Regions from separate parts of the Aurantimonas sp. NFXS3 genome, predicted to be linked through region 1. Evidence: predicted binding sites of a transcription regulator. Region 1 holds the regulator's gene; each other region holds the start of a gene.
What was found. The regulator LexA, encoded in region 1, represses DNA repair genes until DNA is damaged. The targets are predictions, from matches to a motif close to TGTTCNNNNTGTGTTCNG.
Positions count from the first base shown of each region.

Region 2: a site for LexA is predicted at 4,180-4,197, ahead of J3367_RS08105 (YifB family Mg chelatase-like AAA ATPase). Genes of this name have one in related genera too.
Region 3: a site for LexA is predicted at 4,003-4,020, ahead of J3367_RS06930 (ImuA family protein). Genes of this name have one in related genera too.

Region 1 covers NZ_JAGDDZ010000005.1:134,728-142,155, forward strand. The annotation lists gene J3367_RS15030 (peptidyl-prolyl cis-trans isomerase) at 1-183, shown strand, start outside; gene trpD (anthranilate phosphoribosyltransferase) at 180-1,211, shown strand; gene trpC (indole-3-glycerol phosphate synthase TrpC) at 1,208-2,023, shown strand; gene moaC (cyclic pyranopterin monophosphate synthase MoaC) at 2,020-2,520, shown strand; gene glp (gephyrin-like molybdotransferase Glp) at 2,517-3,758, shown strand; gene lexA (transcriptional repressor LexA) at 3,802-4,521, shown strand; gene J3367_RS15060 (ComEC/Rec2 family competence protein) at 4,616-6,991, opposite strand; gene gltX (glutamate--tRNA ligase) at 7,060-7,428, shown strand, end outside.
Region 2 covers NZ_JAGDDZ010000002.1:623,092-630,519, reverse strand. The annotation lists gene J3367_RS08125 (CoA-transferase subunit beta) at 1-438, shown strand, start outside; gene pobA (4-hydroxybenzoate 3-monooxygenase) at 435-1,616, shown strand; gene J3367_RS08115 (rhodanese-related sulfurtransferase) at 1,632-2,519, opposite strand; gene J3367_RS08110 (hypothetical protein) at 2,695-4,077, shown strand; gene J3367_RS08105 (YifB family Mg chelatase-like AAA ATPase) at 4,268-5,800, shown strand; gene J3367_RS08100 (class I SAM-dependent methyltransferase) at 5,808-6,410, shown strand; gene pheT (phenylalanine--tRNA ligase subunit beta) at 6,724-7,428, opposite strand, start outside.
Region 3 covers NZ_JAGDDZ010000002.1:374,846-382,273, forward strand. The annotation lists gene J3367_RS06920 (error-prone DNA polymerase) at 1-1,454, opposite strand, end outside; gene J3367_RS06925 (Y-family DNA polymerase) at 1,451-3,007, opposite strand; gene J3367_RS06930 (ImuA family protein) at 2,973-3,947, opposite strand; gene J3367_RS06935 (YeeE/YedE family protein) at 4,190-5,410, opposite strand; gene J3367_RS06940 (metallophosphoesterase family protein) at 5,581-6,393, opposite strand; gene J3367_RS06945 (4'-phosphopantetheinyl transferase family protein) at 6,390-7,181, opposite strand; gene J3367_RS06950 (SH3 domain-containing protein) at 7,283-7,428, opposite strand, start outside.

The sequences.
Region 1 (7,428 bases):
CGCGTCGTCGAGGTTGCGCCCCCGGCTGACCCGGCGGCCAACGTCGCCGCCAACGAGCGCAGCCAGATGACCGGCATGCTGGAGAACGACATTCTGGAGACCTACGTGTCGCTGCTCCAGAACGACACCGCCATCGCCGTTCACCCGGCGGGCATCGAGCGGGCGAAGGCCCTGATCCGTTGAGCCAGAGCCTGAAACCCTTCATCGCCAAGGTCGCGGCGGGCGAGACGCTGGACCGCGCCGAGGCCGGCGAGGCCTTTTCGGTCATGATGTCCGGCGAAGCGACGCCGTCGCAGATCGGCGGCTTCCTGATGGCGCTGCGCGTGCGCGGCGAAACCGTCGACGAGATGGCCGGCGCGGTGGACGTCATGCGCGCCAACATGCTGCGCGTCGAGGCGCCGGCGGGAGCCGTCGACATCGTCGGCACCGGCGGCGACCACGCCGGCACGCTGAACGTGTCCACCTGCTCGGCCTTCGTTCTGGCCGGCTGCGGCCTTGTCGTCGCCAAGCACGGCAACCGTGCCCTGTCGTCCAAATCCGGCGCGGCCGATGTCCTGATGGCGCTCGGCGTCAATGTCGACCTGAAGCCCGACGCCATCTCGCGGGCCCTCGCGGATGCCGGCATCTGCTTCATGTTCGCGCCGACCCACCACGCCGCCATGCGGTTCGTGGGCCCGAGCCGCGTCGAGCTCGGCACCCGCACGATCTTCAACCTGCTCGGACCGATGTCCAACCCCGCTGGCGTCGGCAAGCTGCTCTTGGGCTCGTTCTCGCGGGAATGGCTGGTGCCGATGGCCGAGACGCTGCGCGCGCTCGGTACCGAATCCGCCTGGCTCGTCCATGGCGACGGTCTCGACGAGATGACGGTCTGCGGCACCACCGAAGTCGCGGCGCTGGAGAATGGCGAGATCCGCCAGTTCGCCATCGAGCCGGAGGATGTCGGCCTGCGCCGCTGGCCGCTGGCCGACATCAAGGGCGGCGACGCCGCGACCAACGCGACCGCCTTGCGTGCGGTTCTGGACGGGGCCGACAATGCCTATCGCGAGATCGTTCTTCTGAACGCGGCGGGCGCTCTGGTCATGTCGGGACATTCGGCCGATCTGCGCGAGGGCATCGCCAAGGCCGCCGACGCCATCGACAGCGGCCGCGCCCGCGCCGCGCTGGAGCGGCTGGCCGCGGTCACCCAGGCGATTGCGGGGGAAACCAAATGAGCGATATCCTGCAGCGGATCGAGGCCTACAAGCGCGAGGAGATCGCCGCCGCCAAGCAGCGGATCTCGCAGGCCGATCTCGAAGGCCAGTTCGCCGCCGTCGAGCCGCCGCGTGGCTTTGCGGCGGCGCTCGGCGCGCGCCACCGCGCCGGCGAGTTTGCGCTCATCGCCGAAGTGAAGAAGGCCAGCCCGTCCAAGGGCCTGATCCGCGAGGATTTCGATCCGCCCGCCCTCGCTGCCGCCTATGAGCGCGGTGGCGCCGCCTGTCTCAGCGTCCTCACCGACACGCCGTCCTTCCAGGGCGATCCGTCCTTCCTGACGGCGGCGCGCGCGGCGACCACCCTGCCCGCGCTGCGCAAGGATTTTCACTACGATACCTATCAGGTGGCCGAGGCCCGGGCCTGGGGCGCCGACGCGATCCTGATCATCATGGCCGCGGTCGACGACGCCCTCGCCCGCGACCTCGAAGCCGCGGCCATCGCCTATGGCCTGGACGTGCTGGTCGAGGTGCATGACGAGGCCGAGACCGAGCGGGCGCTTGCGCTCGCATCGCCGCTGCTGGGCATCAACAACCGCAATCTGCGCACCTTCGAGACCTCGCTGGACACCGCCGAGCGGCTCGCCGCCCTCGTGCCCGACGATCGCGTCCTGGTCGGCGAAAGCGGCATCTTCACCCATGCCGACTGCCAGCGCCTCGCCGGACACGGCATCCGCACCTTCCTCGTCGGCGAGAGCCTGATGCGTCAGGACGACGTCGAGGCCGCGACCCGCGCGCTGATCGGCGGCGATCCCGCCGTCACGGTGTCCGCATGAGCGATCCGCGCGACGTCACGCTGACCCATCTCGACGCCACCGGCGCCGCGTCGATGGTCGATGTCGGCGACAAGGAGCGCACGCGCCGCGTCGCCGAGGCCGAAGGCTTCGTGATGATGGAGCCGGCGACGCTCGACTTGATCCTGGCCGGCGAGGCCAAGAAGGGCGACGTCATCGGCATTGCCCGCATTGCCGGAATCATGGGCGCCAAGAAGACCCACGACCTGATCCCGCTCTGTCATCCGCTGATGCTGGAGAAGATCGGCGTCGAGATCACCGCCGAGCCGGCGCTGCCCGGCCTTAGGGTCACGGCGACGGCGCGGGTCGGCGGCAAGACCGGTGTCGAGATGGAGGCGCTGACCGCCGTCTCGGTTGCCTGCCTCACCATCTACGACATGGCCAAGGCGGTCGACCGCTCCATGACCATCAGCGGCATCCGCCTGCTGGCGAAATCCGGCGGCCGCTCCGGCGACTGGTCGGCGGACGCCGCGTCGTGAGTCTCATCCCCGTCGAGGAGGCCTATCGTCTCCTCGTCGAGGACGCCCGGCCCCTCGCCCGAACCGAGACGCTGCCGCTGCGCGACGCCTCGGGCCGCATTCTGGGCGCGGACCTCGCCTCGCTGCGCACCCAGCCGGCCTTCGACGCCTCCGCCATGGACGGCTACGCGGTCCGCGCCGCCGACCTCGGCGACGAAGCGCCCTTCCCCTCCCTGCGGCTCGTCGGCGAATCGGCCGCCGGCCACGCCTATGACGGCACGCTGCAGCCGGGCGAGACCATCCGCATATCCACCGGCGCGCCGGTTCCCGCTGGCGCCGACGCCATCCTGATCCAGGAGAACGCCCACCGTCGGGACAGCACGGTCACCGCGACGGCGCCGGTCGTCGTCGGCCAGCACATCCGCCCGGCGGGAATCGATTTCGCCGCGGGCACGCCGCTTCTCACCGCCGGCACCGTGCTGACCCCGGGCGCCATCGCGCTGGCCGCCAGCGGTGGTCATCCGTCGATCCCGGTACGCGGCCGGCCCCGCGTGGCGATCCTGGCGACCGGCGACGAACTCGTCCTGCCCGGCGAACCCATCGGTCCGTCGCAGATCGTCGCCTCCAACACCTTCGGTGTCGCCGCACTGGTGCGCGAGGCCGGCGGCCTGCCGCTGAATTGCGGGATCGCGCCCGACCGCGAAGCGGCCATCGATGCCCAGCTGACACAGGCGATCGCGGACGGCGCCGACATCTTCGTCACCATCGGCGGCGCATCGGTCGGCGACCACGATCTCGTCGGCAAGGTCTTCGCCGCTCATGGCGTCTCCCTCGACTTCTGGAAGGTGGCCATGCGACCCGGCAAGCCGCTGATGGCCGGCAGGCTGGGCGACATGCGGGTCGTCGGCCTGCCCGGCAACCCCGCCTCCTCCATGGTCGCCGCGACCCTGTTCCTGGCACCGCTGGTTCGGCGCCTCGCAGGCCGTCCCGCGCGTCCGCTGTACCGCCGGGGTATTCTCGCCGCGCCGATGCCGGACAATGGCGACCGCACGGATTTCGTGCGCGCCCGGATCGAACCGGACGGCGCCGGCCCACCCCGCATCGTGCCGTTGTCGCGGCAGGATTCCTCGCTGCTGTCGATCTATGCCGCGGCCGATGCGCTGCTCGTCCGCCCTGTCCGCGCCGCACCGGCCGAAGCGGGCGATCCCTGCGATTACGTCCCCCTGACGGCGCTGGAGCCACTTGCGGAACACAACTAGAACAGATAGGTTTGTTCAGGTTTTGTTTTGAGGAGTCGCCCGGATGCTGACGCGCAAGCAGCACGATCTTCTGGTCTTCGTGAACGATCGGGTGCGCGAGACTGGTGTGCCCCCGTCCTTCGATGAAATGAAGGACGCGCTGGACCTGCGGTCCAAGTCCGGCATTCACCGCCTGATCACCGCGCTCGAGGAGCGGGGCTTCATCCGCCGCCTGCCCAACCGGGCCCGCGCGCTGGAAATCCTGAAACTGCCCGAGTCGATTCAGGGCAACCGCCCGGCCCCAGTCGGGCGCACCGGCTTCAAGCCGAGCGTCATCGAAGGCAGCCGCGACGCGGCCCGGCCCGCACCCGCGGCTCAGCCGGCGCCGGCCAAGGCGTCCGCCTCGACGGCCATTCCTGTCATGGGGCGCATTGCCGCCGGCGTGCCGATCTCGGCCATCCAGCACAACACCCATTCCATCGTCGTTCCGCCGGATATGCTGGGCAGCGGCGAGCATTACGCCCTCGAAGTGAAGGGCGATTCGATGATCGAGGCCGGCATTCTCGACGGCGACACGGTGGTCATCCGCCGGGGGGACACCGCGACTCCGGGCGAGATCGTGGTCGCCCTCGTCGACGACGAGGAAGCGACGCTCAAGCGATTCCGCCGTCGCGGCGACACCATCGCGCTGGAGGCGGCAAATCCGGCCTATGAAACCCGGATCTTTGGCTCGGACAGGGTCAAGGTCCAGGGCAAGCTGATCGGCCTGATCCGCCGCTACTGACCGCTCCGGACGCGACGCGGTCGGCGCAGAACGGGTGATAGGGCCTCGCGACTTGCGCCCGAAGCGTTGAGGCCCGAAACCGGCTCGTCCTCGCTCAGGGCGCAGTCGTCGCGGTTCGGCCTGCGCTGGCCGAGCCGCCATTGCTGACGGTCGCCGACGCGGGTTGCGTGACAGGCACCTGCGGGTCCGGTGCAGCAGGCTTGCGCCAATATTCCGGCCAGGGCGCCAGCCGATGGACGTTCCAGCGTTCGGGTGGATCGCTGATTGCCTGCACGATGCGGGGCCGGCCTGTCGCCGCCTCCCGGCCGATCGCCAGCGAGCCGGTCCGCCGCAGCGTGCGCAGCGTCACCAGAGCCGCGCCGGACCGGCATTCGGCAAGCCGGATCGCCCGTGAGACGATGGCAACATCCGCCTCGTCGCAGGCATTGCCCGTGCGGGCATAATCCTCCGTCCAGACCACCCGCAGGCCGCCGCGCGTGGTGAAGCGGCAGTATTTGGCCGCGCACTCGGCGGGAATCGTCGCACGGATCCGCTCGGTGTCCGTGCCCCGCGGCGCCCGCGCCTCGAAGGCCCGCTCCCATTGTTCCGCGATGAAACCGCTGGGCCTTGCACGAAGGAAAGCAAGCTGGCCCTCCGCCGCGAGAGTCGCGACCTCCTTGCCGTCCTCGAAGATCAGCAGTTCCGGTGGGACCGTCCTGTCGGGCGCTGCGACGAATCCGGCGAGTGCCAGCGGCAGGCCAAGCCAGCGCAACCGGCTTGCCAGACAGGACGCGGTGAGGATCGCCGCCGTCAGCAGCAGAAGTCCCGATGCGGTCATGCGTCCGATCGCCTGGTCCGGCAGCCAGGCATAGACGTTGCGGGCGATCTCGAAGACGAGCCAGAGGCCGGCACCCATCGCCTGGAACGGCCAGGCGTCGAGCCCGAACGGAATCAGCAGCGTTCCCACCAGCGCCAGCGGCATGATCCACAGCGTGAACAGCGGCATGGTCAGGAGATTGGCGACGAAGCCGAAGGCCGCCATCCGGTGGAAGTGATAGGCGGCATAAGGCGCGGTCGCCGATCCCGCGAGAAGCGACGTGACCATGATCGCAGAGAGCGCGACGAGGATCTTGCCGGCGACGCCCCTATCCGTCTCGCGGCCGCGTTCGCGCCCTGCCCGCCATTGCGACAGGGCCGCATAGCCGCCGATCAGCGCCACGGTCGCCGCAAAGCTCATCTGGAAGCTGGCGGTCATCACCGCATGCGGAGCGACGAGGATGACGACGATGGCAGCGATCGCGACGTTGCGAAGCGTCAGGGCGGGGCGGTCGATCAGCACCGCGCCGAGCATGATCGCCAGCATGACGAAGGAGCGCTGGGTCGCGACATTGGCGCCCGAGATCGCCAGATAGATCGCCGCGACCACGAGCGCGACGATGGCGGCGATCTTCTTGGCCGGCAGGCGCAGCGAGATGGCCGGCACGAGCGACAGCGACGACCGCACGGCCAGCATGGCGAAGCCGGCGACGATCGCCATGTGCAGGCCCGAGATCGACAGGACATGGGCGAGCCCCGTGCCGCGCAGCCATTCGCGGGCATCGTCGGGGATACCGGCGCGCTCGCCGGTGATGAGGGCCGCGGCGATGGCGCCCTCGCGGCCTCCGATCACCGTGCTGATCCGCTCGGTCAGGGCGAGGCGCGTCTGCGTCTGCACATGCCGCAGTTCGGCCAGAAGGCCGCCTCCATCGCTGGTCGCCGTGGACGGCATCGGCTCGGCCTCCGGCGCGCCGAGCGAATAGCCATAGGCTCCGATCCCGGCGAAGAACGGCGCCATGGCAAAGTCGTAGCTGCCGGGAAAGGCCGGACCGGACGGCGGCCCGAGCCGAACGAGACCGCGATAGAGGCCGCCGGGCGCGATCGGTTCATGTCGGCTGCCGACGACGATGCGCACACGCTCCGGCGGTCGCGACAGGACCGGCCGCTCGGTTTCCGCGACGGCGATCACATAGCGATAGCGTCCGTCCTCTGTCCGCTCCCGTGAGACGACGGGTCCGGCGATGCGCACCGTGGCCTGGCCGGACAGGATCGTAGTTTTGGTGCGCTGGATCTCGCCGATCGCAAGGGCGGTACCGACGAGGGTGAAGCCAGCCAGGATCAGCATCGGGTGCAGAAAGGGGCGCCCCACCCGGCGCAGCGCGAGGCCGAGGCTGGCGATGGCGGCAAGGACGGTCAGCCAGATACTCGGGGCCCAGCCGGCGCCGTGGACGAGCGCCACGCCGATCATCAGGCCAAGCGGGACCAGCAGGAAACCGGTGCGAGCGCGGGTCTCGGCGGCAAGCTGGTCGGCGAGCCAGTCCCGGCCAAGTCGGCGCCAGCGGGCGCGCGGCGGCAGCACGATCGTCGCCCGCCAGCGCCGGAACGCCGCCCGAACGGCGTCGCGCCGCCCGAAGGCCGCGCCTGCGCGTTCGTCGCGATCGCTGGCGCTGTCCATGCCGTCCGGTCCCGTCGGCTTGTCTCTCCCCTCGCCTATGGTACACAGCCGCCAAGCGAAAGCGATCCATGCCGATCGCTCCCAACACTCAGCGTATCAATATCGGAGAGACCATGACGGACGCCGTCGTGACCCGCTTTGCCCCCTCGCCGACGGGCTTCCTGCATATCGGTGGCGCACGCACGGCGCTGTTCAACTGGCTCTACGCCAGGGCAACGGGCGGCAAGATGCTGCTGCGGATCGAGGACACCGACCGCGCCCGCTCGACCGAGCCGGCGGTCCAGGCTATCATCGACGGCCTCGACTGGATGGGCCTGACCGCCAACGAGCCGCCGGTGTCGCAGTACGAGCGGGCGGACCGCCATCGCGAGGTGGTCGAGGAAATGCTCGCCCGGGGCGAGGCCTATCGCTGCTACGCCAGCCAGGCCGAACTGGAA
Region 2 (7,428 bases), on a different contig from region 1:
GTGATCGGCGACTACGCCCATCCGAAGACCCGCTTGCCCGGCGGCGGCGGCGCGCCGGAGATCGCCTCGTCCTGCGGCGAGGTGTTCATCACCATGAAGCAGACCAAGCGCGGCATGGTGAAGGCGATCGACTTCTTCACCTCCTTCGGTCACGGCAAGGGCGGCTCGGACCGCCAGGATCTCGGCATCACCACCAAGGGACCGACGCTGCTGGTCACCGACATGGCGGTCTGGCGGCCGAACCCGCAGACCAAGGAATTCGAGGTCAATTCCATCCATCCGGGTGCCTCGCGCGAGGCGATCGCGGCAAGCTGCGACTGGGACGTGGTCTATGCGGCCGATGTCGGCGAGACGCTGCCGCCGACCGAACTGGAGCTCTCCACCCTGCGAGCCATCAAGGCTCGCACCGCGGCCGCACATCGGCGGAACGCCGCGTGACGACGACCCGCACCCGCGTCGCCATCATTGGCGGTGGCCCCGCCGGCCTGCTGCTCGCACTCATCCTGCACCGCGCCGGGATCGAAAGCGTCGTCCTGGAGCGCAAGAGCCGCGACTACGTCCTTTCGCGCATCCGCGCCGGCGTCCTCGAACAGGGCACCACCGATCTCCTGCGCACCGTCGGCCTCGGCGCGCGGATGGACCGCGAGGGCCTCGTCCATGACGGCTTCGACATCGCCTGGCGCGGCGAGATGCTGCATGTCGACCTGCGCGAACTGACCGGCGGCAAGACCGTCACGGTCTATGGCCAGACCGAGGTGACCCACGATCTCTACGACGCCCTCGACGCGGCCGGCGTGCCAGTCATCCACGAGGTCGAGGACGTCGCGCCGCAGGACATCACTGGCAGCGCGCCCTTCGTCACCTACCGCACGCGCGACGGCGAACAGCGGCTGGAATGCGACTTCATCGCCGGCTGCGACGGCTTCCACGGCGTCTGCCGGCAGGCGATCCCAGCATCCAGCATCGAGACCTTCGAGCGGGTCTATCCCTTCGCCTGGCTCGGTGTCCTGTCCCGCACGCCGCCGATCCAGGAGGAGCTGATCTACGCCAATCACAGCCGCGGCTTCGCGCTGTGCTCGCTGCGCAATCCGCAGCTCTCGCGCTACTACATCCAGTGCGACGCCGACGACGACGTCGCCAACTGGCCGGACGAACGCTTCTTCGACGAACTGCAGGCGCGGCTGCCTTCCGCGGTCGCCGGCAATCTGGTGCGCGGGCCGTCGATCGAGAAGTCGCTGGCGCCGCTCCGCTCCTTCGTTGCCGAGCCGATGCGCTACGGCCGGATGTTCCTTGCCGGCGACGCCGCCCATATCGTGCCGCCGACCGGCGCGAAGGGGCTCAACCTGGCGGTCTCCGACATCCACTATTTGTCGCGCGCCCTGATCGCCAATTATCTCGACAAGGACGACGGCCTTCTCGAAGCCTATTCGGAGACCGCGCTGGCGCGGGTGTGGAAGGCCGAGCGCTTCTCCTGGTGGTTCACCTCCATGATCCACCGCTTCGAGGAGCACGGCGCCTTTTCGCAGCGGATCCAGGAGGCGGAATTCGACTATCTGGCCGATTCCGAGGCAGCGCAGAGATCGCTCGCCGAGAATTATGTGGGGCTGCCCTTCTGACGGACGGCGGGCCGCTCAGTCGCGTCCCGCCTCCCGCATGATCTGGCGCTGGCGCTCGCGCAGCGACGCGGCCTTCTCCTCGGTCAGCCTGTCGATGCAATGGGCGCAGGAGACCCCCTCCTCGAAGGCCGGGTCAGCGCGCTCTTCCGGCGACAGCGGCTGGCCGCAGCCATAACAGGCGGTCCAGTCCGTCCGGGCCAGCCCGTGGCCGACGGCGACGCGGCCGTCGAAGACGTAGCAGTCGCCCTCCCAGCGGCTGTCTTCCTGCGGCACGTCCTCGAGATATTGCAGGATGCCGCCCTTGAGGTGGAAGACGCTCTCGAACCCCTTGGACAGCATGTAGGCCGAGGCCTTCTCGCAGCGGATGCCGCCGGTGCAGAACATCGCCACCTTGCGGTGTTCGGCCGGATCGAGCGCGGTCTCCACATAGGCCTTGAAGTCAGTGAAGCTGTCGATCGCCGGATCCACCGCCCCGGCAAAGCCGCCGACCTTGGTCTCGTAGCGGTTGCGGGTGTCGAGGACGAGCACCTCCGGATCGTCGATCAGGGCGTTCCAGTCGGAAGGGGCGACATAGGTGCCGACGCGCCGGGAGGGATCGGCCTCGGGCGCCCGCATGGTGATGATCTCGGGCCGGATGCGCACCTTGGTGCGGGCGAAAGGCCAGTCCTCGGCCGCCGAGAATTTCAACTCGCCGCGACCGATGCCGCAGCGCCGGTCGAGATGCGCGACCATCGTCGCCACGCCGTCCCGCGGGCCCGCCAGCGTGCCGTTGATCCCCTCCGGGGCAATGAGGATCGTGCCGCGCGTGCCGGTGTCGGCGCACAAGGCGGCAAGCTCGGCCTTCAGCGCGGGAAGGTCGTCGAGCGTGACAAAACGATAGAAGGTGGCGACGGTCAGGGGCATGGCGCGTCATACCGCCGGTCTGCCCGCCTGACAAACCCCCGCGCCCTGCGCCGCTCACCGATCCCCAGGCGACGATCCGGTGCAAATCTCGCCGGCGAGACGTGACGCGCCGCCCGGGAATGCTAAGACAGAGAGAGTTTCCCGCCGCCTTGTCCCTCCGCGGAGTTCGCAAGCGTTGATCGACCGTCTCATCGGTGTCGTTCTGATCGTCACGGGCGTCGCCATCCTTCTGCGCGAATGGGTGGGCAGCGCGGGCGCCGGGCTGGTCGCGGCCGGTGGCATCCTCGTCTTCCTGGTCCTCGCCACGCCGCGGGCGCCCTGGTCGCGCCAAGCCTTCGTGGCGCTCGGCCTCGGCCTCGTCGCCATCGCCCTCTTCACCCGTGCCGACTGGCTCGCCATCACGGTGAAGGGGCTCGAACAGGGCGGCTTCATCGCGGCCTTCTTCATCGCGCTCGCCTCGCTACGCGGCCCCGCCGCCGCCTCGCCGGCCATCGAGCGATGCGGGCAGTATCTCGCCAGCCAGCCGCCCGGCAAACGCTATCTGGCGCTGACCACCGGCGGCCATCTCTTCGCGCTGATCCTCAGCTACGGCGCGATCTCGCTTTTAGGCGGGCTGACCGAAAGCATCGCCAGCCGCGAGCCCAACGCCGAAATCCGCGAGATCCGCAACCGGCGCATGCTGCTGGCGATCCAGCGCGGCTTCGTCGCCTCGCTCACCTGGTCGCCGCTGGCCTTCGCCATGGCGATCTCCACCTCGGTCATTCCCGGCTCGTCATGGAGCGGGGCCGCCGTCTTCGCGATCTTCAACGCGGCTCTCGTCACCTTCATCGGCTGGGCGCTGGACACCTACTTCAAGCCGAAGCTGACCCAGCCGGCACCGGCACGGCGCGACCCGATCGGCGGCTGGCGCGACCTGAAGCCGCTTCTGGCGCTGCTCGTCCTGCTCTTTTCGGGCGTTGCGGTGCTGGAGCTCCTGACCGGGCTGCGGGTGATTGCCGTGGTGATGCTGCTGGTGCCGACCATCGCCATCGGCTGGATCGTCATCCAGTCCCGCGGCGAGACCGGAACGGCGGCGCGCACCGCCACGCGGCTGAAGCGGCTCGCCCTCATCGACATCCCCTCCTTCCAGTCCGAGCTGATCCTTCTGGTCATGGCCGGCTTTATCGGCGCCACCGGCGGCGAGTTGCTGCAGCCGCTGATCGCCGATCAGGCCCTGGCGCTGGACGCCATCCCGGTCTCGGTGATCCTCGTCGCCATCGTCTGGATCATCCCGCTGCTCGGCCAGCTCGGCATGAACCCGATCCTGTCGGTGTCGCTGCTGGCGCCCCTGCTGCCGTCGGCGGCCGCCATGGGCGTGTCGCCGAATGTCGTGGTCGTCGCGCTGACCGCCGGCTGGGCGCTCACCGGCGCCTCCTCGCCCTTCACGGCGACGACGCTGCTGATCGGCCGCCTCGGCCATACCAGCGCCTTCCGCGTCGGGGTGGTCTGGAACGGCGGCTTCATGGTGGCCGGCCTGCTGGCCCTGTCGGCTACAATCTTCCTGATAGCCCAGCTTTGAGCCGCGCGCGGCGTGCGACATCTGCTTGACGCGTTAACGACGGCTTAACCATCGAGTCGTCGCTGGACCGCGACTCACTCTGGCGCCGATTTGTTTCTGTCCTGTTCTTGTTTCATTCCGATTTCCATGCTTACCTAACGTCGCTTTCCGGCAAATGGGTGAGCCGGAGTTCATCACGAGGGGTGGTGGCATGGTATCGCGGGTCAAGACGGTGGCGTTTCAGGGCATCGAGGCGATTCCCGTCGACGTGCAGGTGATGGTGGCGCCGGGCAAGGTCGGCATCCAGATCGTCGGCCTGCCGGACAAGGCGGTGGCCGAAAGCCGCGAGCGCGTCCAGGCCGCCCTGCATGCCTCCGGCCTGTCGATGCCGCCGAAGAAGGTGACCGTCAATCTCGCCCCCGCCGACCTGCCCAAGGAGGGCAGCCATTACGACCTGCCGATCGCCCTCGGCCTGATGGCGGCACTCGGCGCGATCCCGTCCGATGCGCTGGCCGGCTATGTCGTCTTGGGCGAACTTTCCCTCGACGGCATGACCACCGCGGTCGCCGGGGCACTGCCGGCGGCAATGGGCGCCAACGCCATCGGCCTCGGCCTGATCTGCCCGGCCGAGAGCGGGGCGGAGGCGGCCTGGGCGAGCCAGGACATGGACATCGTCGCCGCCCGCAGCCTGATCCAGATCGCCAACCATTTCCGCGGCACGCAGATCATCGCCCGGCCGGAGCCGGCCATCCGGGCCGCGCCGTCCGACCTGCCGGACCTTGCCGAGATCAAGGGCCAGATCGTCGCCAAGCGGGCGCTGGAGATCAGCGCAGCGGGCGGCCACAACCTCTTGATGGTCGGCCCGCCCGGCTCGGGCAAGTCGATGCTGGCGCAGCGCCTGCCATCGATCCTGCCGGCGCTGACACCGCGTGAATTGCTCGAAGTCTCGATGATCGCCTCGATCGCCGGGGAATTGTCCGGCGGCAAGCTGTCGGATCGCCGGCCGTTCCGGGCGCCGCATCATTCGGCCTCGATGGCGGCGATGGTCGGCGGGGGCCTGCGGGCGCGACCCGGCGAGGTCTCGCTCGCCCATCGCGGCATCCTGTTCCTCGACGAGTTCCCCGAATTCTCGCCGGTCGTGCTGGATTCCCTGCGCCAGCCGCTGGAGGCCGGCGAAAGCGTCATCGCCCGGGCCAATCACCGGGTCACCTACCCGGCCAAGATGCAGCTCGTCGCCGCGATGAATCCCTGCCGGTGCGGCATGGCCGGCGAGCCCGGCCGCAGCTGTGCCCGCGGCCCGCGCTGCGCCGCCGACTACCAGGCCCGCATCTCCGGCCCGCTGATGGACCGGATCGACATCCGCGTCGATGTGCCGGCGGTCACGGCCGCCGATCTGATCAGGCCGCAGCCGGCGGAATCCTCAGCCGACGTCATGGCGCGCGTCGCTGCCGCCCACGCCCTGCAGACGGAGCGTTACGAGAGCCTCGGCCTGCCCGGCTCGACCCGCAATTCCCATTGTCCGGCCGCCCTGATCGAAAGCGTCGCCGAGCCCGACCGGGAGGGCCGGACACTGCTGCAGGAGGCGGCCGAGCAGATGCGCTTCTCCGCCCGCGCCTATCACCGCATCCTCAAGGTCGCGCGTACCCTCGCCGATCTCGACGGCGACGACATGGTCCGGCGCATCCATCTGGCCGAAGCGATCTCCTACCGCATGGCCGGCGAGCGGCTGGCCGCCGCGGCGTGACGGCAAGATGAGCGCGGAGCTTCACCCCGCCGTTGCGGGCTACGACCTCATCGCCGACCGCTTCGAGGCCGCGCGCCGGCTGAAGCCCTGGGAGCCGCCCTTCTACGTGCAACTGGCGGCGGCGCTGCCGTCCGGGGCGCGGCTCCTGGATTGCGGCTGCGGCACCGGTCACGCGGGGCTGGCGCATCTCGTGGAGGCCGGGATCTCGATCACCGCGCTGGACGGCTCGGCCGCCATGCTGGCGCATTTCCAGCGGGCCTACCCGCAGGTGCGGACCATCCTGTGCGACATGCGGGCCTATCTCCCGGCCGTGTCCTTCGATGCAATCATCGCCTGGGACAGCTTCTTCCATCTGGACCATGGCGACCAGACGGCGATGCTGGGCCGCTTCGCCGCCTGGCTGCGCCCCGGCGGCTGGCTGCTGTTCACCAGCGGGCCGTCCCATTCGAGCGTTCGCGATACGATGTTCGACGTGCCCTTCGCCTACGCCAGCTACAGCGACACCGGCTACCGGGTGCTCCTGGCAGAGGCCGGCTTCACCGTGCGCATGGCCGTCTTCGACGAGCCGCAGGGTGCCATCCACAAGGTCTGGATGGCACAGAAGAATTGACGCAGTCCGAGGTTTGTTCGCGCAGGGCCATTGGCACCCGCGAGGCGGCCGCAACACCACAGCCGCGGCCACAAAGCCGCCACGCCATCAGGCGGCCCCACTTACCCGCCCGCACAGTGGCGGACGGCACGCGCTTCTGTTCCGGGACGATGTGCCCCCCTCGACAGGCTACCCGCTCCATCAACGCGCGTCATCCTCGGGTTCAACCCGAGGACCCATGCCTCAGCGCCGATGCGGCCCGCTCCGCAGCAGAACCACACGCCACCATTAGGCAGCAACGCGCGCCGAGTACGCCCGCCGGATGCCCGGGCCGTTACGCCCGCAGCGTGCCGCCGGTGGCCTTCTCGACCTGGGCGACGATCTTGGCGGACACCGCCTCCAGATCCTCTTCGGTCAGGGTCCGCTCGACCGGATTGAGGGTGACTTCCAGCGCCACCGACTTGCGGTTCTCGCCGAGCGCCGCGCCGGTGAAGACGTCGAAGACGCGAACCTCCCCGACCAGCTTGCGGTCGGCGCCCTCGGCGGCGCGCACCAGCTTCAGCGCGTCCACGTCGCTATCGACGACGAAGGCGAAGTCGCGGCGCACCGGCTGGAAGGCCGACAGGGCCAGCACCGGCTTGGTGCGGGTCGCCTTGCGCTTGGGCGTCGGGATCGCATCGAGGAACACCTCGAAGCCGCAATGCGGTCCCGATGCGTCCAGGGTTTTCAGCGTCTTGGGGTGGAATTCACCGAACTCCGCCAACACCACCTTGGGCCCCAGCTTGATCCGGCCGGAGCGGCCCGGATGGTACCAGTCGCTCGCCGGCGCCTCGATCATCAGCCGGTCGACCGGCGCGCCGGCCGCCTCCAGCGCCGCGAGGGCGTCGGCCTTGGCGTCGTACACCGAGACGGCGGAGGCATTGCCGTTCCACGACCGGCCGCCGCCGGACATGATGGCGGTGCCGCGGCGCAGGCCGCCGGCGACGCGCAACTGGCCGTCCGGCTCGTCCGAGCGGTAGATCGCCGCCACCTCGAACAG
Region 3 (7,428 bases), on a different contig from region 1:
AGGACGTTGGCGGTGGTGGCGTCCTTGGCCGACAGGCCCGCGGCCGCGGCTTCGCGCTCGCCGAGATCGGCGGAGGAATAGCCCCAGACCGAGCCGGACAGGGCCGAGACCGCATCTTCCGACAGGCCGAACGCCTTGCCGACCTCGCGGGCGGCCGAACGCGCCCGGTAGGTGATGACGGTGGCGGCGATGGCGGCGTTGTCGCGGCCGTAATGCTCGTAGATGTACTGGATCACCTCCTCGCGGCGCTCGTGCTCGAAGTCGATGTCGATGTCCGGCGGCTCGCGCCGGTCCGAGGAGATGAAGCGCTCGAACAGCAGGCCGGCCCGCTCCGGCGAGACCTCGGTGACGCCGATGCAGAAGCAGACGACGGAATTGGCCGCCGAGCCGCGGCCCTGGCACAGGATGCCCTTCTCGCGGGCGCCCTTGACGATGTGGTGGACGGTGAGAAAATACGGCTCGTACTGCAACTCGCCGATGATCTTCAGCTCGTAGTCGATCCGCGTCGTCACGCTGGCCGGCACACCCTCCGGATAGCGCCAGCGGGCGCCCTCATGGGCGAGATGGCGCAACTCCTCGGCCGGCGAGCGCGACAGCTTCAGCGCCTCGTCGGGATATTCGTAGGCGAGGCTCTTCAGGTCGAATTGCAGCTCGGCGAAGAACCGGCCGGTCTCGGCGATCGCCTCGGGATAATGGCGGAACAGCCGCTCCATCTCGTGCGGCGCCTTCAGATGCCGCTCGGCATTGCGCGCCAGAAGGAAGCCGGCCTCGGCCAGCGGTACATGCTCGCGGATCGCGGTCATCACGTCCTGCAGCCGCCGCCGGCCGGGCGCGTGGTGGAAGGCGTCGTTGGTGGCCAGCATCGGCGTGCGGCACCGCGCGGCCAGGTGCGCCGCCCGCGCCATGCGGCGTTGGTCGAGCCCGTCATGGGCCGGCGCGACGGCCAGGCGGACGGCGCCGCCGAAGGCCTCGCGCAGCCGGTGCAGCGGGTCGGCGAGGCCGGCCTCCATTGCCGCGGCGTCGCCGTCCTGGCCGCAGCCGAGCGCCTGCGGCGCGATCATCGCGAGGTTCAGCCCCTCGCCCCATTCCAGAAGGTCGGCAAGGGTTAGGATGCAGCTGCCCTTGGTCGCCCGCAGATTGCCGCGGCTCAGAAGCCGGCAGAGCCTGCCCCAGCCGGCGCGGTCGCGCGGATAGGCGAAGATGTCGGGCGTCGCGTCGGAAAACACCAGCCGGGCGCCGGGTGCATAGGGCAGTTCCGCCTCGCGGGCGGCCTGATGGGCGCGCACGACGCCGGCCACGGTGTTGCGGTCGGCAATGCCGAGGCCGGCGAGCCCCAGCCGATGGGCGGTGACCACCAGCTCCTCCGGCTGCGACGCGCCGGCAAGGAAGGAAAAGCAGCTGGCGACGCCGATCTCGGGAAAGGCCCGGGGCTCGCGATAAGGCTCGATCCTCATGCGAAGATGCCGTGCAGGAACCAGGCCGGGCGCCCGTCCGGCACCTGCAGTTCGGGGTCGACGGCCGGATCGGCGCAGCCCTCACGAAACAGCCAGAAGCGGCGGCCGGCCTCGTCCTCGACGCGGTAATAGTCGCGGGCCGCCGCGTCGGGCTGGCGCCACCATTCGCCGGCGATGCGCTCCGGCCCCTCGGCGCGGCGCACCACGTGCAGCGCCCGGCGCCAGCGAAATTTCAGCGGCGCGCCGTCCGGCACCTCGAAGCTCGCCTCGATCGCTTCCGGCATGGCGAGCAGCCGCAGCGGCCGCGGCGCCGTCTGCGGCGCGGCGACCGGTGCCGGCCTTGCCAGCGCGGCCGAGCCCGCCACCATCGGCCGCCAGCGCTCGGCCCGCTCGGGCCAGTGGCTGGCGACGGCGTCGAGCCGCAGGACGCTGGCCTCGCCGAGCCGCGCCCCGAGCCTGTCGACGAGGCTGCCGAAGGCGTCGCTGCCGACGGTCTCGCCGGACAGGTCGGTCTGCAGGTCTGGCATCGGCTCGGTGGCGTAGATGGCGAGCTTGACGAGATCGTAGCCGAAGCCGGCGTCGAACTCCTCGCCGAGCCCCTTCATGCGCTCGCGGAACAGGCGCTGGATGGCGGCGGGCTCGCGCACCGGCCGCGAGGCGCCGACCACCAGCCGGTTGACCGCGCCGTCGACGCGAAACAGCGACAGTTCGAGCTGCCGCGCCCCGACGCCGCGCCGCTCCAGATCGCCCTTCATCCGCGCCGCCAGCAACAGGAGGATGCGCTCGACGTCGTCGGTCAGGCTGATCGGCTCGAACAATCGCCGCTCGGCGGTCAGGTCCGGTACCGGCCGGCGCGGGCTGATCGGCCGGGAGGCGCGGCCGAGCGCGGTGTCGAGGCGGGCGAGGAGATCTTCGCCGAAGCGCCGCGCCAGCCCGGCGCGGGGCAGCGCCAGCAGCGCGTCGATGGTCTTCAGGCCGAGACGGCGAAACATCGCCGCGACCGGCGGCTCCAGCCGCAGCGCGGCGACGGGCAGCGGCGAAACGGCGGCCAGCTCGTCATTCTCGGCGACGATGGCGCCGCCGCGCCCCTTGCCGCCGCCGACCAGCGCCAGGGCCGTGCCGGCATGGCTGGCGATCGCTGCAAGCGCGGCGAGGCCCTGATGGAACAGCCGCACCAGGAGATCGTCCATCAGCGCCTTCTCGCCGCCGAAGAGATGGGCGCAGCCGGAAATGTCGAGGACGAGACCGTGCGGCGCGTCGAGGGCGACGAGCGGCGTGTAGCGGTCGCACCAGTCGGCGACCGCCTCCAGAAGCCGCCGGTCGGCCGCCGGGTCGGCAAGCATGACCTCCATGTCCGGAAACCGCGCCTTCGCCTCGGCCAGGCCGCTGCCCGCCGCAAGCCCCATGGCCTCGGCTGCCTCGCAGGTCGCCACGATGCGGTTGGCGTTGCCGACGGTCTCGTAGAGCGCCAGCGGCGCCGGGCGGCCGCTTTCGCCATCGCCGTCGTCGGCCGCTCCCTTACGAGGCGCGTCGGAGCGCCACGACCGTCCCATCCGCTCGCGCCGGATCCGGTCCGTCGACAGCCGTGGAAACGACAGGGCGAGATAGCGGTTCGGAACGGGCCGGGGGGCCGAAACGTCGCTCATGGGAATTCCACTCCAGGACTACATGCTGCGGGCGACCGTCGCGGGATTTCTCCACCGTGACGTCGAAGACCGGGTGGCCGATGAGCTTGTCGCGATCGGCCAGGTCGGCGACGTGGCTCGCCGGCCCCGGCCGGATCCGCAGTCGCAGCGGCGCGGCGGTGGCCTCGGGACAGGCGCTCTGGCGCAGCAACAGCAGAGGCAGGCCGGCGTCGCGGGCGCGCAGATGCAGCCTCCGGGTGCCGTCGAGGCCGAGCCGGGCGGGATTGCCGCGCACTTCCAGGATCGCCATGGCCAGCGCCCGCGAGGTGGCGGCCTCCTCGCCGGCCCAGGCCGCCTCGTCGAGCTTGCGGGTCTTGACGAGGCAGAGCGCGGCGGGGTCGAGGCCGAAGCTCGCAAGCCCCGGCAGATAGGGAAGCCCGGCCTCGGAAAACGCCATCATGTCGCCGATCCACAGGAGCGGCCGGTCCGGGCGGGCGCCGAAGCGGATCGCCAGCGCCAGCGCGAAGCCGGCGAGCGAGCCGCCGTCGCGGGTCTCGTCGAGATGGATTTCGGCCAGTCCCGCCGCCGGAAAGCCGCCGCCGAGCGCCGCATCGGCCGCTGCGTCGCCGAGCGACAGGAGCTTCGGCATCGCGCGCCGCACGGCTGCCGCATCGCCCTGGTGGCGGGTGTCCGCAGCGGTGTTTTCCATCCGGCAGACCGGCTCGCCCTCGATCTGCGCGATGCGCTCGCGTAGCTCCGACAGGGCACGATTCCTAGCAAAATCCCGGTCCGTGCCATACAGGCGAACGGGCGCGGGCGGGGCCGCGCGCCGGGAGGCGGTCAGCGCGGCGGGATCGGTTGAGGCCATAGGATTCTCCTTCGATCACAAGGGATTCGCGATCGCTCCGCCTCACCAAGAGGTTTGTTCCTGATATGTTCCTATGGATTCCAGAGCGGCCCTGGAGAGTCAAGCCGAGTCTGCTCAGGGCCCGAGCGCCGTTTCCGGAAAGGGCAGGATTCCTAATCCCCTGTCTTGCGACAACCACGCAAAAAGGCCGTCGCGAGGGTGTCGCGACGGCCTTTCGAAAGGTCTGTGGATGATGGGTGCAGTCAGGTGTCCTTGGTGACGTGCGGCCGTTCGCCGACGAAGAAGAACGGCCGCAGGCGTACGCCGAGAACCGAGCCGGCATAGGCGGCGACCAGCCACAGCCAGCCATGCAGGCTGCCCGAGGCGATGCCGCCGAAATAGGCGCCGATATTGCAGCCGAAGGCGATTCGCGCGCCATAGCCCAGCAGCAGTCCGCCGATCGCCGCGGCCAGGATGGAGCGCAGCGGAATGGCGAAGTTCGGCGCCAGCCGGCCGGCGAGGGCCGCGGCGAGGAGGGCACCGAGGATGATGCCGAAATTCATCACCGAGGTGATGTCGGCGAAGATGCTGGAGGACAGCGCCGTCGCATTGCCCGGCTTCTGCCAGTAGGACCAGGCGGAGGGATCGACGCCGCCGAGTTCCGACAGCTTGGCGCCCCACAGGGCGAAGGCCGAGGTGATGCCCCAGGGGCGCCCGGCCAGCGCCAGCGTGACGAAGTTGAGCAGCGCCAGCGCGATGGCGCCGGCGACCAGCGGCCACGGCCCGCGGGCAAAGCGTGCCAGACCGTGGCGCTTCGGTGCGTCGGCCTGCTCCAGCCCGCCATGGCGGCGCTTTTCAACGAGGATCGTCACGGCCGCGATGGCCGCGAAGAGGGCGAAGGACAGGACGATGCCCAGCGGCGCGCCGACACTGTCGACGACCGAGACCGGCTCGAAGGCCGGCAGCGCCATCCACCAGTCGAAATGGATCGTCGCCAGCAGCGAGCCGATGATGAAGAAGGCCAGCGTGATCAGCATGCGGGCATTGCCGCCGCCGGCGGTGTAGAGCGTGCCGGAGGCGCAGCCGCCTCCCAGCTGCATGCCGATGCCGAAGATGAACGCCCCGACCAGCACCGAGGTGCCGACCGGCGAGACGAATCCCGAGACTTCCTGGCCGAACAGGCTGCCGGCGGCCAGCGCCGGGAAGAACAGCGCGACGGCGATGGCGAGCATCACCATCTGGGCGCGCAGGCCCCGGCCGCGACCGTCGCGGATGAAGTTGCGCCAGGCCGAGGTGAAGCCGAAGGCGGCATGGTAGAGGACGAGGCCGAAGGCGCCGCCGACGACGAAGAGCGCGGCGATGCGCGGGCTCTGGCCGAAGGCGAGACCCAGCGCGCCGATGAGGGCGAGGCCGAGCGCGACCCAGGCGGCCGGGCTCACGGCGCCGCTGCCGGGGGCGCGGCCCGCCATGGTGATCTGCGACATGGATGTCTCCGTGGAAATGCAGGCTGTTGCGACGACAGATAGGGTCGGGCTGCGGGGCCGACGACGCACAGCATGCTCCGCCCGGCAGCGGGAGGCGAAGATTGTTCCCCGCAAAGGCCGATCCGCGCCAAGCGCATCATCTCGGGCGCCGCGAGGCTTTCGTGAGCCGGCTACATCCGGATGCGGCGCAGCGCGTCGGCCGGTTCGCGGCGACCGCGCCATTGCTTGGGATAGCCGAAGGAGACCTCCTCGAAGGCGACGCCGTCGATGGTCCTGGACGAGGGCATGTGCAGATGGCCGGAGATCACGGCCCGAGCGTTGTAGCGGGTGTGCCAGTCCTCGGTGCGGGTGGTGCCGCACCAGATCGAGAAGCGCGGAATGCGCGGCAGGCGGGCCAGATCGCGGCGCAGCGGCCAGTGATTGACGAGGATGTTGGGCACGCCGTCGTCGAGCCCGTCGAGGCGGGCCGCGGTCGCCGACACGCGCGCCGCGCACCAGGCGCTGCGACTGGCATGGGGATCGGCCGGCAGGAACTGCTCGTCGGAGCAGACCGGCCCGCCCTCGCGGGCCCAGGCGACGGCGTCCTCATGGGCGACATCGGAGGGCCGGAAGGAATAGTCGTAGAGCAGGAACATCGGCACGATGCGCACGTCCTGCCCGTCGATGGCGACGACCGGATAGGCGTCCTCGGGCGTCAGCACGCCGCGGGCCCGGCAGCGCTCGACGAAGTGGCGGTAGCGCGCCTCGCCGCGCAGCGGCACGCCTTCGCTGGCCACGGCCCAGAGTTCGTGATTGCCCGGTACCCAGACCACCTGCCGGTATTTCGGCTGCAGGACGTCGAGGGCCAGATCCAGATGGCGCTCGGTCTCGCCGACGTCGCCGGCGAGGATCAGCCAGTCGTCCGGATGCGCGGCAATCTCGTGGATCGCCTCGCGATTGGCCGGGTGGCCGAGATGCAGGTCGGCGACGGCGAAGAGCTTCACGACGCGACGTCCGTGGCATCGATATCGGTAACGGAGCCCGACAGCGGAACGGTGCGCAGGAATCGCACGGTGTCAATCCGGTCCGGCGGCGAGGCCGCGAAGGCCAGGCGATGGTCGTTCGACACGCGCCGGCGCAGGAAGGCCCAGCGGGCCGGATCGTCGGGGCAGCCTTCATCGAAGGCGATGGTCGGCCGCTCGGTGGCGTCGTCGAGGGCGAAGGAGAAGCCGTCCAGCGGCAGGGCCAGCCCCATGCCGCGGGCCTTGATATAGGCTTCCTTCAGGGTCCAGACCGCAAAGAACCGCTCGGCCAGAGCCGGACCGGTCGCCGCGCGCACCCACTCGGCTTCAGACGGCGAGAAATAGCGCCCGGCCAGATCGAAGGTGGCGCTTTCCCGGCCGACTGCCTCCACGTCGACGCCGATCTCGCAGCCCCTGGAGACGGCCAGGGCGACGAGGCCGCGCGTATGGGAAAGGTTGAACACGAGGCCGCCCGCCGCCTCGCCGACGATCGAGGGCCGGCCATGGCGGTTGGTCTCGAAGCGCCAGTCGGCGGGCGCGGTGTCGCGGTAGCGCGACAGGGTGGTGCGGACCAGCGCCCGCCCGACCAGGAACTCGTCGCGGGCGCCCGCCACCTTGTAGCGGTCGTGGCGCTCGACCTCGTGCGGGTCGAGGAGCTTGCGATAGGCCGCGCGCTCGCTGTCGCCGATATCGGCCAGGAAGGTCAGCCAGATGGCGACGCCGTTCTCCGGCAGGACAGGGGCGCTGGTGGCGGGATCGATCGGTGGCAAGGCGGTCCTCGGCGGCACGGCGGCCAGGGTTCAATGGCCGCAAAAGCATCGAGGCGCGGGGGGGCGCCCGCGCCTCGATCATCGTTCAATGTGGGGAGGCCTCAGTCCACCCGGTAGAGGGGCACCGGCCGTTCGTCGCGGCGCTCCTCGCGATAGTTGCGACGATCGTCCCGCCGGTCCTCGCGGAATTCGCGCCGGTCGTCACGCCGGTCTTCGCGGAAGTCCCGGCGGGCATCGCGACGGGCAT